3 regions of the Acidovorax sp. BL-A-41-H1 genome follow, and region 3 is predicted to be linked to each of the others. Evidence: predicted binding sites of a transcription regulator. Region 3 holds the regulator's gene; each other region holds the start of a gene.
The links. Region 3 encodes FNR, which switches genes on or off when oxygen is low (the NO sensors DNR and NnrR bind a similar motif). Its sites were predicted from a motif close to TTGATNNNNATCAA; they were not measured.
Positions count from the first base shown of each region.

Region 1: a site for FNR is predicted at 2,044-2,057, ahead of ACTPOI_RS10270 (TraR/DksA family transcriptional regulator). Genes of this name have one in related genera too.
Region 2: a site for FNR is predicted at 1,904-1,917, ahead of ACTPOI_RS03040 (universal stress protein). Genes of this name have one in related genera too.

Region 1 is NZ_JBPVJQ010000004.1:263,224-268,712, forward strand. Features, by position in the region: gene ACTPOI_RS10255 (Rrf2 family transcriptional regulator) at 1-376, shown strand, start outside; gene ACTPOI_RS10260 (VOC family protein) at 621-1,034, opposite strand; gene ACTPOI_RS10265 (hypothetical protein) at 1,129-1,503, opposite strand; gene ACTPOI_RS10270 (TraR/DksA family transcriptional regulator) at 1,615-1,986, opposite strand; gene ACTPOI_RS10275 (glutathione S-transferase) at 2,505-3,149, opposite strand; gene ACTPOI_RS10280 (DUF2946 family protein) at 3,310-3,681, shown strand; gene ACTPOI_RS10285 (YcnI family copper-binding membrane protein) at 3,995-4,555, shown strand; gene ACTPOI_RS10290 (copper chaperone PCu(A)C) at 4,622-5,149, shown strand; gene ACTPOI_RS10295 (PhaM family polyhydroxyalkanoate granule multifunctional regulatory protein) at 5,314-5,489, shown strand, end outside.
Region 2 is NZ_JBPVJQ010000003.1:421,633-427,121, reverse strand. Features, by position in the region: gene ACTPOI_RS03050 (LysR family transcriptional regulator) at 1-921, shown strand, start outside; gene ACTPOI_RS03045 (metallophosphoesterase) at 993-1,841, shown strand; gene ACTPOI_RS03040 (universal stress protein) at 1,973-2,395, shown strand; gene ACTPOI_RS03035 (fasciclin domain-containing protein) at 2,570-3,025, shown strand; gene ACTPOI_RS03030 (fasciclin domain-containing protein) at 3,077-4,024, shown strand; gene ACTPOI_RS03025 (TetR/AcrR family transcriptional regulator) at 4,112-4,729, opposite strand; gene ACTPOI_RS03020 (LysR family transcriptional regulator ArgP) at 4,823-5,489, opposite strand, start outside.
Region 3 is NZ_JBPVJQ010000006.1:994,353-999,841, reverse strand. Features, by position in the region: gene ACTPOI_RS17830 (HD-GYP domain-containing protein) at 1-1,217, opposite strand, end outside; gene ACTPOI_RS17825 (sulfite exporter TauE/SafE family protein) at 1,392-2,147, opposite strand; gene hemN (oxygen-independent coproporphyrinogen III oxidase) at 2,265-3,647, opposite strand; gene fnr (fumarate/nitrate reduction transcriptional regulator Fnr) at 3,833-4,555, shown strand; gene ACTPOI_RS17810 (hypothetical protein) at 4,720-5,013, opposite strand; gene ACTPOI_RS17805 (FixH family protein) at 5,102-5,383, opposite strand; gene ccoG (cytochrome c oxidase accessory protein CcoG) at 5,452-5,489, opposite strand, start outside.

The DNA.
Region 1 (5,489 bases), on a different contig from region 3:
CACCCGTGGACCTGGCGGCGGCTACACGCTGGCGCGCCATCCGCGCGACATCTCCGTGGCCGACATCATCCTCGCTGTGGAGACGCTGTCGGACGACGGCGTGGCAAGTGCCAACGCAGGTCAGGCGGCGCGCGTGAAGTCGATGACGGGTGAACTCTGGTCTACCTTCAACGTCCGGGTCATGGAATACCTGCAGTCGGTCTCTTTGCAGGAACTGGTTGCGCAGCAGCGCGCCAAGGGTGTGCCCGTGGATGATCCGGAGCCGGCCGCCGTGGTCCGCAAGCTGGCCCCCAAGCCACGTCCGCTGATGGCCAAGGTGGGCGTGCCGAACTCGGTGTTTGCACTCGGCGCGATGCCAATCCTGCGACGCCGCTAAGGTGCTGTAGCCGCGGCCTCTGGGCTGCCACCCCGGGGGCGGGCCGTCGATGTGGGCGCACGAACTCGCCCGGCGGCGCTTAAACGCCTCAGGGTTTTGGTACACGCCCAATGCGGCAGCCGTGCAGGGCAAATCCATCGGCGTCCAGTCCACGCCGGGTCTTCACGCGTACGCGCGACGATCGGTCAACCAACTAACCTGTTCGGTGCAGTTGCGGCGGCTCAGGGCCGTGTGGCAACAGCGCTCAGGTCGCGTACACCGTTTCCATCGACGCAAAGCCCTTGAATTCAAGTGGATTGCCGCTGGGGTCGTGAAAGAACATGGTCCATTGCTCGCCGGGCTCGCACGCAAAGCGCACCTGCGGTTCCAGCACGAACGGCACCCCGGCCGCGCGCACACGCGACGCAAGCGCATGCCACTCGGGCAGTTCAAGGATGGCGCCGAAGTGCGGCATGGGGACCAGATGGTCGCCGACATGCCCGGTCCGCGCGGTCGCGAAAGGCTCGCCCAGGTGCAGCGAGATCTGGTGCCCGAAGAAGTCAAAGTCCACCCAGGTGTCAGTGCTGCGGCCTTCGCGGCACCCGAGCACGCCTCCGTAGAAACGGCGCGCCGCATCCAGATCGGTCACATGAAAGGCTAGATGAAAAAGGCTGCTCATGCTACCAAGGATAGCAGCCTGATTTGCCCCGGCGCGACGATAGCGCGGCTGTGGGCTGGTCCCGGGCAGCGCAGCGCATGCGGCGCCCAAGGCATCAGTTCATGGACGGATCAGCCGCCATGTTGTCGAACTTCCTAAAGTACTGGCGGGCCATGGCCACCAGCTGAGCGTCGCTCGGGTGATCAGCGGCCACCGAATCCACCACCACCTTGGCAATCGCCGGGCGCTGCTTGGCACACCAGTCGCGGAATTCGTTGCGTGCCAGCCCGGGGCCGGCCAGCAGCACTTCACGGGTATCGGCCAGGGCATCGGCCACCGCGGTGAAAAACGGGGCGGCATCCTCTGCCTTGCCCTGGTGCTTGTGGTGGCTGCGCGAGCGGATGCGCTGCGTTTCGGCGTGCTCGCGGTCGAACATCACCACATGGGCTTCGGAATGGTCCATCCAGACGACTGCGTGAAAAGTGCTCATTGAAAGAATCTCCGGTAGGAAGGTTGACGAAAAACGGCGTGCGCGAACCCATCAGCCAGCATGGGCCGCGCAGCGGAAGGTCAGAGGGCGGCGCAGGCGCGCGATACGCGATCAGCCCGGACGGCGCTGGTGCTCCACGCTGTCCTGGCAGGCAAGGCAGCGGGACGCTTCGGGCGCCACCTGCAGGCGGCCGATGGCGATATCGGCCCCGCAGTCGGTGCACTCGCCGTAGGTGTCGGCCGCAATGCGTGACAGCGCTGCGTCGATGGCGGCGAGCTGTTCCGTTTCGTGGGCGTCCAGCGCGAACTCCAGCTCCCGGTCGGTCGCCACCTGTGCGCGGGAGTCTTCTGGACGTCCGAAGTGCTCGGCCGCCGCTTCGGCGCGGCCGATGGTGCCGCCGCGCTGCGCCGCCAGCTGGGCCAGCACGGCGCGTTGCTGCGCCAGCAGTTGTTCGCGAAAGACGGCGGTCTGTGTTGCATCCATGGGGGCTCCGGTTCCTGTTGATTGCCTCCATGGTGCGCCGGGCACTGGGTGCGTGCCTTGAGTAATGTCAACACCTGCTCGACCGTGGCGGGCGTGGTCCTGGTCGCCGCCCGGATGGGCCAGCACGCAGGCTCGGGCGGGTGACCCGACAGGCAGCGCGTTGCGATCGCCGGTTGAAGAAGTCCGCGACCCCTGAGCCTGCACGAGCTCGAAGCACTACCCCAATTTAAATGTCTAGGCCAAGGCGCATCGGCGCAGCAATGCCATGCTGCCCCCGGTAAACCGGGTGCACGGGTAATGCATGGCCATCGCCATACGGAAAACGCCAAGGGCCGTGTCGCGCAGCCCCTGGCACCCCAACGTGGCGAATGGAACGCAGCGGCCACATCCGCGCCGCCCTGCAGGCGCACCCCTGATAGCGCGGTTTGCCTCTGTTGTCACTTCCAGGCAGCCTCGGCAAGACACTCGCGAGACCACGTAGACGCAGTCCGCGCGAGCCCATGCGGAGAAATTTCGTATCACTTCTTCGGCCGTGCCAGCATCTCCGCCGTGTTCGTCTTGCGGTCGGCATTTACGCGCTGCACGTGGGGGCGCTCAGCCATGCGGGCCAGATACTCGCGCACCGGAAGGTCCGCCAGAAAATCCCGGCCATAAACGATCTTCGTGGCCGAGCTCACAAGCGGAAGGTGCACGATGGCGGCGCAGTCGGCCAGGGTAAAGCTGCTGCCGGCGATGAACGGATCGAAGCGCGTCAACTTGCCGAATGCGGCAATGTTCTTTTCGAGTTGCGCTCCCACCTTCTCGCGCGCTGATTCGCTCACGGTGCCGCCAAAAAAAGCCTGCGGGTACAGGTTGCGTGCGACCAGTTCCAGGTGCAACTCAAGGAAAGTGACGAGTTCGCGGACCTTGGCCGCGCCGTACGCGCCTGCGGGCAGCAAGGCTGGCTCCGGATGCAGGGCCTCGATGTAGTCGGCCATCACGGCCGACTCGCACAGCGGGCCTTCGGGCGTGAGCAGGTAGGGCACCTTGCCCAGTGGTGTGGCGGTGCGGTCGGTCTCGCCCACCCAGGCCAGCTGTTCCTCAAAAGGCAGGCCCTTTTCGAGCAGTTGCAGCTTGACCTTGTTGTAGTAGTTGCTGGCAGAAAAGCCGCAGAGTGTGAGCATGGTGCATGTCTCCGTTGTCAGTGAGGGGGCGATGGTCAGCGGCATCGTAGGGCCGCCGCCGCAGGGCACGGGTCACGCAGATGACGCAGATGAGCCCCGTGCCGGGCTGTGTGCCACACCGGCGCATCCACGGGCCAGTGACCCCTACAATCTGCGCTCCATGCCAACCCGCCCCCTGCACACCCTCCGCCAGCTCCGCTGGCTGGCACGCCTGGTCCTTGCGTGGTTTGTGCTGTCCATCGGCGTGGCGGTGGCATCCCCGCTGGTGAACCCGCAGGCGATGGAGCTGATCTGCTCCGGCTCCGGCGTGATCAAGGTGGTCGTCAAGACCGACGACGGTGCGAAGGAACTGCCCAGCCACACGCTGGACTGCCCCCTGTGCGCGCATGCAGGCGCGCCGCCGCCCGTATCCCGGGCGCAAATGCCCGTGGTTCAACCCCTGGCGCACGCCTTGCGCCCCATCCACGCCGCACACATTGCGGCGCGCACTGCCGCGCCATTGCCGCCGCGCGGACCTCCGGCCCTCTCCTGAAATCGCTATTCATTAGATAGCTGCCCGTGCTTATTCCATAAGCGCTTGCCGCTTTTTTAGATCGATATTCAGGAGTTCTCATGCGCCCACCCGCATGGCATTGGCCTTGGCCATTGCCGCACGACGGGCTGCCTCTGCGCACTCGACTAACTCACCGCTGCGGGCGCCACCGCATCTCCGGCCACCACCTGTGCGGGCCCGGGCTGCTCTTGGCCTCCGAGCGCCCGCCAGCCATGCCCGCAGCAGAGCGGCGTCAACAGCCGCGCACTCTGCATACGCAGAACGCCAACCTATCAAACACCCAGGAAACACCATGTCTTCAAACACTATTAAAACAATAGCAACGAGTGCAATATTTGCCTGCGCTACAGCCCTGTCAGGCCACGCATCCGCCCATGTGGTGCTCGAATACCAGGTCGCTCCGGCGGGGGCCAGCTACAAGGCCACCTTCAAGGTGGGCCATGGCTGCGGTGCATCGCCCACGCGGCAGGTCGTGGTCGATATCCCTGACGGATTCCGTGGCGCACGCCCTCAGCCCAAGCCGGGCTGGACGCTGGACGTGCAGCGCGGCAAGCTGGCCACGCCCTACACCAGCCACGGCCGCAACGTGACCGAAGACACCACACGCATCACCTGGACAGCCCGCACCGCCGAAGACGCGCTGCCCAGCGCCCACTATGATGAATTCGTACTGGTCGGCCAGACGCCCGAACAGGCCGGAATGCTGTACTGGCCCGTGCGCCAGATCTGTGCCCAGGGCCGCAACGACTGGACCGAAGTGCCCCAGCCCGGACAAAAGCTGCACGACCTCAAGAGCCCCGCAGCGGCGCTGGAGGTGCTGCCTCAAGCCGGCGGCTCTGCGCACCAGCACTGACATGCTGCAGCACCCCCTCGCCACCTTTCCCGCCTTGTACCGAATTGATTGATCCAGGAGTTACACATGCAACAGCTTTCCACCACCCTGCGCTTGGGCACCTTCGCGCACGTCCGCAACACCGCCTTGGGCCTCGCGCTGGCAGGCGCAGCCGCCGCGTCCGCCCTGGCGCAGACGGCCCCCGTCAAGATTGAAGGCGCCTGGGCCCGCGCCACCGTGCAGGGCCAAAAGGGCACGGGCGCCTTCATGAAGCTCACCGCCCCCGAGGGCGCCAAACTGGTCGGAGCGTCGTCGCCCGCCGCCGGCGTGACCGAGGTGCACGAGATGAAGATGGAAGGCGACGTGATGAAGATGCGTGCCGTGCCCGCGCTCGACCTGCCCGCGGGCAAGACGGTGGAGTTCAAGCCCGGTGGCTACCACGTCATGCTGCTGGACCTGAAGGCGCCGCTGGCCAAGGGCACCACCGTACCGGTCACGCTGGTGTTCCAGGACGCCAAGGGCGCTGAAAGCCGGCTCAACCTGTCGGTGCCCGTGGGTACCACGCCGCCCGGCGGCGCCACAGCCGGCAGCATGATGGACGGCCACAAGCACTGAGCGGCCTGCGGGCCGGCTGGCCTGCCACCAACGGTCACAAGCGCCCGCGCCGCACCGGTGCAGGCGGCGCTTACCGGCATTTGCCCCCTCACCACGCGCCGGGCATTGGGGTAAGCTGTGCTTTTACCCCCCTACCCACCTCGTCCACCTCTTGCGGAGCGGCCATGAGCGACTCATCCAACAACTTCGGTTTCGGCAAATTCGTGCCCGGTTTTGACTTTCTGCAAAGCCTGGCCAAGGGCGCGAGCAGCAACATCCCGCAGCTGCCCAGCCTGTCCAACTGGGTGGCTCCCACCATCAACGTGGAAGAGCTGGAAAAGCGCATCGAAGAGCTCAAGGC
Region 2 (5,489 bases), on a different contig from region 3:
CTGCGGGTGTTTGACGAGGTCATGGCCGAACGCAGCCTGACGCGCGCCGCCCACAAGCTGTCGCTGACGCAGCCCGCGGTGAGCAACGCCATGCGCCGCCTGCGCGAAGTGCTGGGTGACGAATTGATGGTGCGCAGCGGCCAGGGCGTGGAGCCCACGCCCCGCGCGCTGGCGCTGTGGCCGCCCGTGCGGGATGCCCTTTCCCAGTTGCAGCAGTCACTGGCGCCCGGCACGTTTGATGCGGCCACTGCCGAATCGACCTTTGTGCTGGCCATGGCCGATGCGACGGCGGCCACGCTGGTGCCTGCGCTGGTCGAGATCATCGAGCGCGAAGCACCGGGCATTTCGCTCCGCGTGCTCCCGCTGACCACACGCGACCCGCGGCGCCTGCTGGACGACGAGTCGGCCGACATGGCGGTTGGCTACTTCCCGGCAGCGCTTGCAGACCTGACAGCACGCGCGCAGTCAGGGGGCGTGGTGGCCTTTGAAAGCCGCCGTCTCTACGACGGCGAATACGTGTGCGTGATGCGGCAGGGGCACCCGCTGGCCAGCCAGCCCCTGACGCTCGATGCCTTTTGCGAGGCGCGCCACATGCTGGTGAGCTTTTCCGGCAGACCGTTCGGGTTCATCGATGAGGCGCTGGCCTCGCTGGGGCGCGAGCGCCGCGTGGTGCTCACGGTCAACCAGTTCTTCACCGCAGGCCGTGTGGTGTCAGGGTCGGACCTGCTGACGGTATTGCCCAGGCACTTCGTGCCGGTCACAGGCATTGCCGATGTGCTGGTACAGCGGACATTGCCCTTTGACGTGCCGCCTGTGCACGTGGACGCCCTGTGGCGCCGGCGTGGCCCCCAGCAAGAGGCCATGACGTGGCTGTTGCAGGCGCTCGCGCGGTCAGCGCGCCGAACCTTTGCCGACGATTGATGCCGCGTACCCCTGGCACTGCGGGGCCTGGCCTGGTTGGGGCATCAACGAGGCCGTAGACTGAAGTCCGCATGAACATCCAGCTCCTGTCAGACCTGCACCTGGAGGTGCATCCCCACTTTGTTCCCGAGCCCGCAGCGGGCGCTGACGTGCTGGTGCTGGCGGGCGACATCGGGTCGTACCAGCCCGGCTCGCTCCTGCAGGACGACGACTTTGGCCTGGCGCGGTTCTCGCCGCTACCGCAATATGCCGGCTGGCCCACACCCGTGCTGCTGGTGCCCGGCAACCACGAGTACGACGGGCAGGATTTTGATGTTGCCCACGTCCGGCTTCGCCGGACATGCGACCGACTGGGCATTGCCTGGCTGGAACGCGAAACGCTTTTGCTGCAGGGCGCGCGGTTTGTGGGCACCACGCTGTGGAGCGACTTCGATGCGTTGGCCGACCACGAGGGCACCACAGACCTCACCCGCCGGCTGGCGCTGCGCCACAAGGCGTTTCGGGCGGCCGACTTCTACCTGCGCAAGACCGGCACAACCCGTCTCGGTGTCCCCTTCATGGCACAAGAGGTGCGCGAACAGGCGCTGATCTGCCAGGCATGGTTGACCGAGACGCTTGCGGCACATCACCCGGCGGGACCTACCGTGGTGGTGACGCATTTCGCGCCCAGCCTGCGCAGCGCCGATCCGCGGTATGGCCTGATACCGGGAACTGCGGGCTTTTGCAACGCGCTGGATGCGCTGCTGCCCGCGACGGACCTGTGGCTGCACGGGCACCTGCACGCCCGCAGCGACTATGCGGCGCAAGGCACGCGGGCCGATGGCACTGCGTGGCGGTGCCGTGTGGTGGCCAACCCGCTGGGCTATGCACGCAAGGGCGAGCAGGATACCTTCGATCCGCAGCGTTGCGTGACCGTATGATCCCGCGCAGGCAAGCTGCTCTTGCAGCTGCCCCGTACAGCGCACGCACAAAAGCCAAAAGCATGACGAGGGTCAAGACAACAGATGTCTGCGCACGGTAGTCTGAACACGCCCTTTCCGGAGAACAAACCATGAAGATCCTGCTTGCTGTCGATGGCAGCTCCTACACCAAGAAGATGCTGGCCTACCTGGCCACCCACGAGGAACTGCTGGGTGCCACCCACGAGTTCACCGTGCTGACCGTGCAGCCGCCTCTGCCCCCCCGGGCCCGTGCGGCGCTGGGCAAGGAAGTCGTCGACAACTACCACGCCGAAGAAGCCGAGAAGGTGCTGGCCCCTGTGTGCAAGTTCCTGGCACGGCACGGTGTGGACGCACGCCGCAGCGTGAAGGTGGGGGCTGTGGGCGAAAGCATCTCCAAGCTCGCAGACTCGGGCAAGTTCGACCTGGTGGTCATGGGCTCGCACGGGCACGGCGCCATTGCCACCCTCGTCATGGGTTCGGTCGCCACCCAGGTGCTGGCCAACTGCAAGGTACCAATCCTGCTGATCCGCTGATTTCAAACTGCTCAGCAACCGCCCTGCCACAGCCGGCAGGGCTTTTTTTTGCCAAATTGAAACCAATTGGTTATTCTGAGACTGATTGGTTTACATCGAAACCGATTGGTTATATATTCGCGCCACGCCCATCCTGGCGTATGCGATTTCCCTACCAACACCCAAGGAATCACCATGAAGAAGACCCTGATTGCATTGGCCCTGACTGCTGGAGCCACCTTCTCCGCCATGGCCCAGGACATCGTCGACACCGCCGTGAAAGCCGGCAATTTCAAAACGCTGGTGGCCGCAGTGCAGGCCGCCGGTCTGGTGGACACGCTCAAGGGTCCCGGCCCGTTCACCGTGTTCGCACCCACCGATGAAGCATTCGCCAAGATCCCCAAGGCCACCCTCGACGGGCTGCTGGCCGACAAGGCTGCACTGACCAAGGTTCTGACGTACCACGTGGTACCAGGCAAGGTCATGGCCAAGGACGTGAAGGCCGGCATGGTCAAGACCGTGCAGGGCCAGGAAATCAAGGTCTCCACCACATCCGGCGTGATGGTGGACCAGTCGAAGGTCATCGCCACTGACGTGGCAGCCAGCAACGGCGTGATCCACGCCATCGACACTGTGCTGATGCCCAAGTAAGCCGCTCACCCCCGCCCATCAACCACCACCTTTGAGAGAGGAACCTCCACCATGAACAGCACCTCCCTGTTGAATCGCCGAACCATCCTGATGGCAGCCGCCGCGGGCGCCAGCGCCACGCTGCTGCAGGCGTGCGGCGGCGGCGACGATGAGCCGCAGCGCAACATCGTCGAGCTGGCCCAGTCCAATCCGGATCTGAGCATTTTGGTGGAGGCCGTGGTGGCTGCCGGGCTGGCACCGACGCTGAGCACCGGAAGTCTGACGGTGTTCGCACCCACCAATGCGGCCTTTGCCGCATTGCTGACCGAGCTGGGCGTCACCAAGGAGGCCCTGCTGGCCAACAAGACGCTGCTGACCGCCGTGCTGACTTACCACGTGCTCGGCACCACCGTGCCCCGCGCCAGCGTGCCGCTGGGCAAGGCCATCACGCCGGTGGGCGGCGGCTTCTTCAAGGTGGAGGCTGCAGGCACCGGCCTGCGCATCACCGACGGCCGCAACCGCACCAGCAACATCACCGCCACTGACATTCAGGCCAGCAACGGCGTGGTGCATCTGGTCGACAAGGTGCTGCTGCCTGCCGACAAGAACATTGTGGCAACCGCGTCCGCCCTGCCCGACTTCAGCATACTGGTCGAGGCCGTCGTAGCCGCCGGCCTGGTGCCCACCCTGCAGGGTACCGGCCCCTTCACGGTGTTCGCGCCTACCAATGCAGCGTTTGCAGCACTGCTGACGGAGCTGGGTGTCACCAAGGAAGCCCTGCTGGCGAACACGGCTTTGCTCACATCCGTCCTCACGTACCACGTCGTGCCGGGCCGGGTTCTCAAGGCCGACGTACCGGTGAACACCGCGATCACCACGGTGCAGGGCCAGACTTTCACCATCAACGCCAGCCTGGCCATCACCGACAGCCGCGGTCGCCAGAGCAGCATCGTGGCCACCGACGTGTTCACGAGCAATGGCGTCATCCACGTGGTGGACAAGGTCCTGTTGCCCCGCTAAGAGAACGCCGCGTTCCACGGACGCGGCCTTTCAAAGCAGAAGCCCGGCAGTGCCGGGCTTTTTTGTGATTCACAGGTGGACGAAAGATCAGGACCTTGCAGCCAAGCCTTCAAAGCACGTGCGCACTACCAGTTCGACGATCTCCTCGTCCGAATACTGCCCGCCTTCCTTGAGGAAGCTCACCACCGGGTCGCAGGCACGGGCGTACAGCGTGTACAGCACCACCAGGGGCGGCAGCGTCGGCGCAATGACGCCCTGCTTCTGGGCTTCCTCGATCCAGCCACCGATCTGGTCGCTGACTGCGACCAGCCCGTTGAGGTAATCCTTGTTGGCCATCAGCACGGCGCGCAGCGTGGAATTGCGGCTGGGCAACAGCGGCATCTCGTTGGTCAGCAGGCGCTCGAGCGACCAGCGCACCAGCGCGTGCAGCTTTTCGAGTGGCGGCATCTCGTCAGGCAGGCTACCCAGGTACGCTTGCACGCGCCCCAGGATCTGCACCATGGCGGCGCTGCACAGCTCTTCCTTGCTGCAAAAGTGCTTGTACAGGCTGGCCTTGGCGATGCCCACGGCATTCGCGACATCGTCCATGGTCATCGCGTCAAAGGCCTTTTCGCCCAGCAGCCGGCACGCCGACTGAAGGATGGCCTCCTCGCGCGCCTGGTGCATCTGTTCCTTGAAGGAAACTTTGGGCTGGAGGGTTTGCATGCCTCTATTTTATACAGGCCGGTAGAAAATTAAATGGTCAAGTTGCGAAATAACCATTTCGTTCACATTTTGCAGACGCCGGGCTGTGCCTTGTCAGGCGGGTTCCAGTGCCGCCTCCGCGGTGGCCGTGAGCGCAGCCGTCAGCGAATCCAGCACCGCTGATTCGAGGTTCCAGCAGTGCCAGTAAAGCTGCACGGGCAGTGAGTGGCCCGGGGCCAGGTTGACCACGCTCCCATCGGCCAGTGCGCTGCGCGCCAGCAGCTCGGGGATCACGCCCACGGCCCAGCCGGCCGACACGGCGCGCATCTGCGCCTCGGACCCCGGCACGAAGATATGGTTGAGCGCCACCCGCTTGAGCCCGAATGCCCGCGCCACAAACTCTGCCGCCATGTCGTCCTTGCGGTTGAAGGACAGGAACGGAACCTCTCGAAAATTGTGCGGTGTGAGGCCGTGCGGCAGGTGCTGAGCGGCATAGTCTGCTTGCGCCACGGCCACGTAGTGCATGGCCCCCAGCGGCACCATCTTGCAGCCGCGCAGTGCCTGCTTGAGGGTGGTCACGCAGCCCAGCACCTGGCCTGAGCGCAGCCACTCCTGCGTGAAGTCCTGGTCGTCCACGATGATCTCCAGCGGCAGCCGCTGGCGCACCAGGTCGTGCAGCGCGCCCATGGCCCAGGTGGCAATGCTGTCGGCGTTGATGGCGATGGCAATGCGCTCGTCTTCGCGGGCACCGCCTGGAGCGCTGGGCGCCAGCTCACGCAGG
Region 3 (5,489 bases):
GGGAGCTGCGACGGCTTGAGGCTGCGCCGAATACCCAACTCAGGCACAGTTTCAAGGTCTAGGATCGGGGCTTCTTCCTTGGGCACCTTCGGGTCGTGAACGATCACCTTGGGTCGCAACGGGCGCGATGAGTTGACAGAGGCGACGATCGCGTAGCGGTCATTGACCAGCTGCACGATGGATCCAGGCGGGTACACACCCATCATGCGTATAAATGCTCCCAGCACCACGGCGTCAAATCGCGACTTGTGCTGCGCAAAAATAACCGACAGCGCCTCATGCGGGGTCAGCGCATCCAGCCCGTTGGCCGGGTTGCAAATCCTGTCATAGCGGTTGACCAGCGCGAGCACCTGGCTCATCCGCCCCAGATCCGTACCCGACAGACGCCCCGGAAAACCCGTTCCGTCGGCCATCTCGTGGTGGCGGCCCACGGCCGTCAACACCCCATCGCTGTATCCCATCCGGCGCGCCAGCGCCACCGACTCGGCGACATGGGTTTCGTACCGGGCGCGCTCCATCAGCGGCATTGATGCGGTCGGGTTCCTCAGATTGGGGGGCAGCCTGGTCTTGCCGATGTCATGAATCAACGCGGCAATGCCCAGGTCGTTGAGCTCGTCGCTTTTCATGCCAAGCGAACGGCCAAGCAGGAGGGAAACGACCATCACATTGATGGGATGCAGCCCGCTGCGCTCGCCCACCCCCTCCGAGAGCAGCCGGATCACCGAGTCACCGTTTTCAAGCACGTCCGCTACGCAGCCAGACACCAGGGCGTCACCCTTGCTGCGCGCCTGCCCGGGCTGATCGGAAACGGCCCGCTCCATCGCCTGGTACTGGCGCGTCGCGTCTGCAAATCGCTGGTCGCAAATCGCAAGGGCGCGGTTTTGCGCCTCCAGCCGGCGGCGTCTGCGTTCGGTTTCAGGGTCTATCGCAGGCGGGGCTACCTGCGGCGCAGCGGCACCGCCCGCTTCGGCGGCCAACACGCTTGCCGTCGCCGGCTCGTCCGCCACCGGCGCAGCAGGGTCGCGCCACTGCGCATCGCTTTTGCCGGGCACGTACCGCACATCCTTCAGGCCCAGCTCGCGCAGCGTCGCGATCTGATCGGCAGAACCCACCCGGAAACTGCTGACCGGGAAAGGGTGCTGGAGCCAGTTCAGATCCAGCTGCACATACATGCCAATGCGCAGCTGGCTGATATCGATGAGGATGGAAGAGTTCACGGTCTGAGCGCACGATACATGGGGACTTCAGTGCCACCAATGGTTACACGGATTATCGCCGGTGCGCTCTCAAGAGTAAGACACCCCTGCTCAGCGCCATGCCAAGGACGTCGCCACCCGGAAAGCAGGCCCGTGGTGTTGCGAAGACGAGACGAAAGCCAGGCCCCCGTGGGTTCAGCGGCACCACAGCGACGGCTTGTAGACCAGGTCCATCCACAGCGCCCAGGCTGCCACTGCGCACAGCAACCCGCCCGCAAACCGGCTGCCCCATTCGGCGCGCACGAGGTTCAGCCGTGACCGGACGGCTGTCCAAGCCCACGGCCCACCGACCAGCCAGAGTCCACTGCCCAGGCCGAACAACGCCATGCTGAAGGCCCCTTCGGCCGGCCCGCCGCTGAGCGCGGCCACCAGCAGCGCCGAATAAAGGAGGCCGCAAGGCATCAGCCCCCAAAGGAAACCGGTGGTCATCAGACCCCCATGCGACCGGACCATCGGCTGTACCTTGCCCCAGACGGCGCGCCCGGCCTGCTCCACCCATTGAGGTTGCCGCGCCTGAACCATCATCATCAGCCCCCAGCCCATCACCGCAACGTGCATCAGCGTCCAGGCGGGGCGCAGTGCCGTGGCCTGCTGCGTGAGCCATGCCAGGCTGTCCATGGCTGCCGCGGCAAGGGCGCCCACGGCCGCGTAGCTACCGATGCGCCCCAGATGAAAGGCCACCGTACGCCAAGTTTGATGCCACGGGCGCTGCGCCTGCCACGGGGCTGCCCACTGCACAGGCACGCCCGTACCAGCCTTGTCTTCCGCACCGACACCCGGGCGCCCCCCTGCACCCACCAATGCGCCACAAGGGGCGGAGCACATGGCAAGACAATGCGATCCGCCCACCAGTCCCATCACCAGCGCCGACCACGCAGCCGCGCTCAGCATGACCTGGCTCCCACCGGGTCGTCGCAGCAGTCACCCAGGCACACGCCTGCGCCATGCGCACCCATGGTGGCGATGACTGCGAGGGCAACGACCTGGCATGGCATGGATGTACTCCGTTCAGATGATGCGCGAGAAGCGTGCCCGGTAGCGGTCGGCCTGGAGATAGCGGTCAAAAACCATCGCCACGCCGCGTACAAAGAACCAGCCCATCGGCGTGACCTCGACGCCATCAGAATTCATGCGCACCAGACCCTGCTCGGCCATTTCTTCAAGGCGCGTGAGCTCCGCAGCAAAATACTGCTTGAAGTCGATCAGCCAGCCTTGCTCGATGGACTCGAACAGCACTTCACCCTGGCACATCAGCGCCATGATGACGGCGCGGCGCACAAGATCGTCCCGCGTCAGCGCCAGGCCACGGACGATCGGTAAACGCCCCTGGTCGAGGAAGTCGTAGTACTCCTCCAGCGTCTTGGCGTTCTGGCTGTAGGTGGCCCCCACCCTGCCGATGGCCGACACGCCAAGGGCAATGAGGTCGCAATCAGGCTGCGTGCTGTACCCCTGAAAATTGCGATGCAGGCGCCCCTGCCGCTTGGCAACCGCCAACGCATCCGAGGGCAAGGCAAAGTGGTCCATGCCCACGTACACGTACCCAGCGTCCAGGAAGGCGTCGAGCGACCGAGACAGCATCGCCACCTTGGCCGAGGCCGCAGGCAGCTCGGCCGACACAATGCGGCGTTGCGGCTTGAACCGCTCGGGAAGATGGGCGTATGCGTACAGCGCGATGCGATCGGGCCGCAGCTGGGCCACCTGGGCCAGGGTACGATCAAACGATTCGGGCGTCTGCCGGGGCAGGCCGTAAATCAGATCGACGTTCACCGAGTCGAAGCCGAGCGAGCGAGCCGACTCGACGAGCGAGAACACCTGCTCGGCAGGCTGGATCCGGTGCACGGCCTTCTGCACCTCCGCATCAAAGTCCTGCACGCCAAAACTCAGCCGGTTGAAACCCAGTTCGGCCAGGACTGCCAGGCGGTCAGCATTCACCGTGCGCGGATCGACTTCGATCGAGTATTCACCGCCCGGTGCCAGCGTGAAGCTGCGACGCAGGACAGCCATGAGTTCACGCAACCCATCGTCCGAGAGGAATGTGGGTGAACCGCCGCCCAGGTGTAGCTGCGACACCACCTGCCCTGTTCCGCAATGGGCGGTATGAAGGTCAATTTCGCGGCTCAGGTACCGCAGGTAAAGATCGGCCCGGTCGTGGTGCTTGGTGATGATTTTGTTGCACGCACAGTAGTAGCACAACGATTCGCAAAAAGGAATGTGCACATAGAGCGACAGCGGCAGCGCCTTCGCAACCGTTCCGTTCCTGCGCTGATCGAGCGCCAGCACATAATCTTCCTGCCCAAAGGCTTCGACAAAGCGGTCAGCGGTGGGGTAGGAGGTGTAGCGTGGCCCCGCTACATCAAATCGGCGCAGCAGGTCAGGGGAGACAGCGGTCATGGGCATCCTTCGGAACGCCCTGACTGTGCCGCAGCTGCCGCGGGCAGTCCTTGATTTACATCAAGCGGCCACAAGGCGCTGACTGCGACAATTTGACGCATATCATTTGGCCCCATGAGGTCAACCGTCATCTGTTTGATGCAGATGCGGAGTATCCTTATTTTCCGCAACTAGTTCCACCGGCCATGAATCCGCTCACCATCAAAGTCGCCTGCTCGAACTGCAACCTGCGGGAGCTGTGTATGCCCGTAGGACTGAACGAAGAACAACTGCAGCGCATCGACGAAGTGGTGGCCGTGCGGCGCAAGGTCAAGCGCGGCGCAACCTTGTTTCGCAACGGCGAGACATTCACGTCGCTGTATGCGATTCGGACCGGGTTCTTCAAGACCTGCGTGGCCACGGAAGATGGCCGCGACCAGGTAACGGGTTTTCAGATGGCAGGCGAGATCATCGGCCTCGATGGCATCGTGAACGACCACCACACCTGTGACGCCGTTGCTCTGGAAGACGCTGAAGTCTGCGTCATGCCATTTGACCGCATTGAGGAGTTGTCGCGCGAGGTCACGGCCCTGCAGCACCACGTGCACAAGATCATGAGCCGCGAGATCGTGCGCGAGCATGGCGTGATGCTGCTGCTGGGCAGCATGCGTGCCGAAGAGCGCCTGGCGGCCTTCCTGCTGAACCTGGTGCAGCGCCTGCACGCCAGGGGCTTCTCGCAGTCAGAACTGGTGCTGCGCATGACCCGGGAAGAGATTGGCAGCTACCTGGGTCTCAAACTCGAAACCGTGAGCCGCACCTTCTCGAAATTTGTCGACGAACAGATCGTCGAGGTCAAGCAGCGGCATGTGCGCATCCTGGACACCGACGCGCTGCGCCGCATTGTCAACAGCCAGCAGCCTTGCCACTGAGCAGGGCGTGGCCGGAGGGTTCTCGGGAGGCCTGCTCATTTGACAGCGCGGCTCAGCCGCCCGGTTGAACCTGTCAACACCTTCACCGCGCACTGTTGGGCAATGGGCGGCTCGGCGACTGCAACCTGCCCTTGAAGGCTCCCGGCCTGGCTTTCGCCGACAGTTCAGGCACAGCCCGAAGTCTTGCGGCAATCGTCCGGCCGCTCTCCGTCGGGTACCGGGCACCGGTTGAGCTCGAACGGCGACATAGCCAGCAGCGTGGTGAGCGCACTGGAAGCCATGGTGACCACCCAAAAAGCAAAAAACGCCAGCGTGTAGACGCCTTCCCGTGAAAGTGGCACGGGCTGGCCAAACCAGTGCAGGTCATGAGGATCGACGAGCGCAAAGACGAGCATCTCGAGCACACCTGCCATCAAAAAGGCAGGCCATGCTATCCACATCAGGCGTTGGGTCCACATCGCGCTTGTCTCCTCTTTTTTTCAGGATCGGTTGACCAGGGTCGCAGGTGTTGCGCAAGCCGCCCTAATCGGACAGCCATGGCAGGGATCAGCGTGGTGCGTCTTCGGCAGGGGTGGCCGCGTGGTTGCGGGCCTTCACTGCTGGCAACAGGCTCTTGTCGGCACCCTGCAGGGTCTTGTTGATCTCCACGCCCTGGCGGTAATAGTCTTCCGCGACGACGGGGTCAGGCCGCGAGATGGCCAGCCACAAGGTGACGAATCCGGCAATGATCACGATGACGGGGCCAGAAATGATCAGCCAGACATGGCCGAACTTCCACCAGGGGGCGGCAGCGGGGGCCGAAACGGCTGGAACAGCGTTGGATGCCATGGAACTCTCTCCTTGAATAAATCACAGCCCGGTCAAGAGCGTTGGCGGTAGCACCGCGAATAAACAGATCAGCGTGGCACCAGGAAAACTGACTTTTCAGTGACAT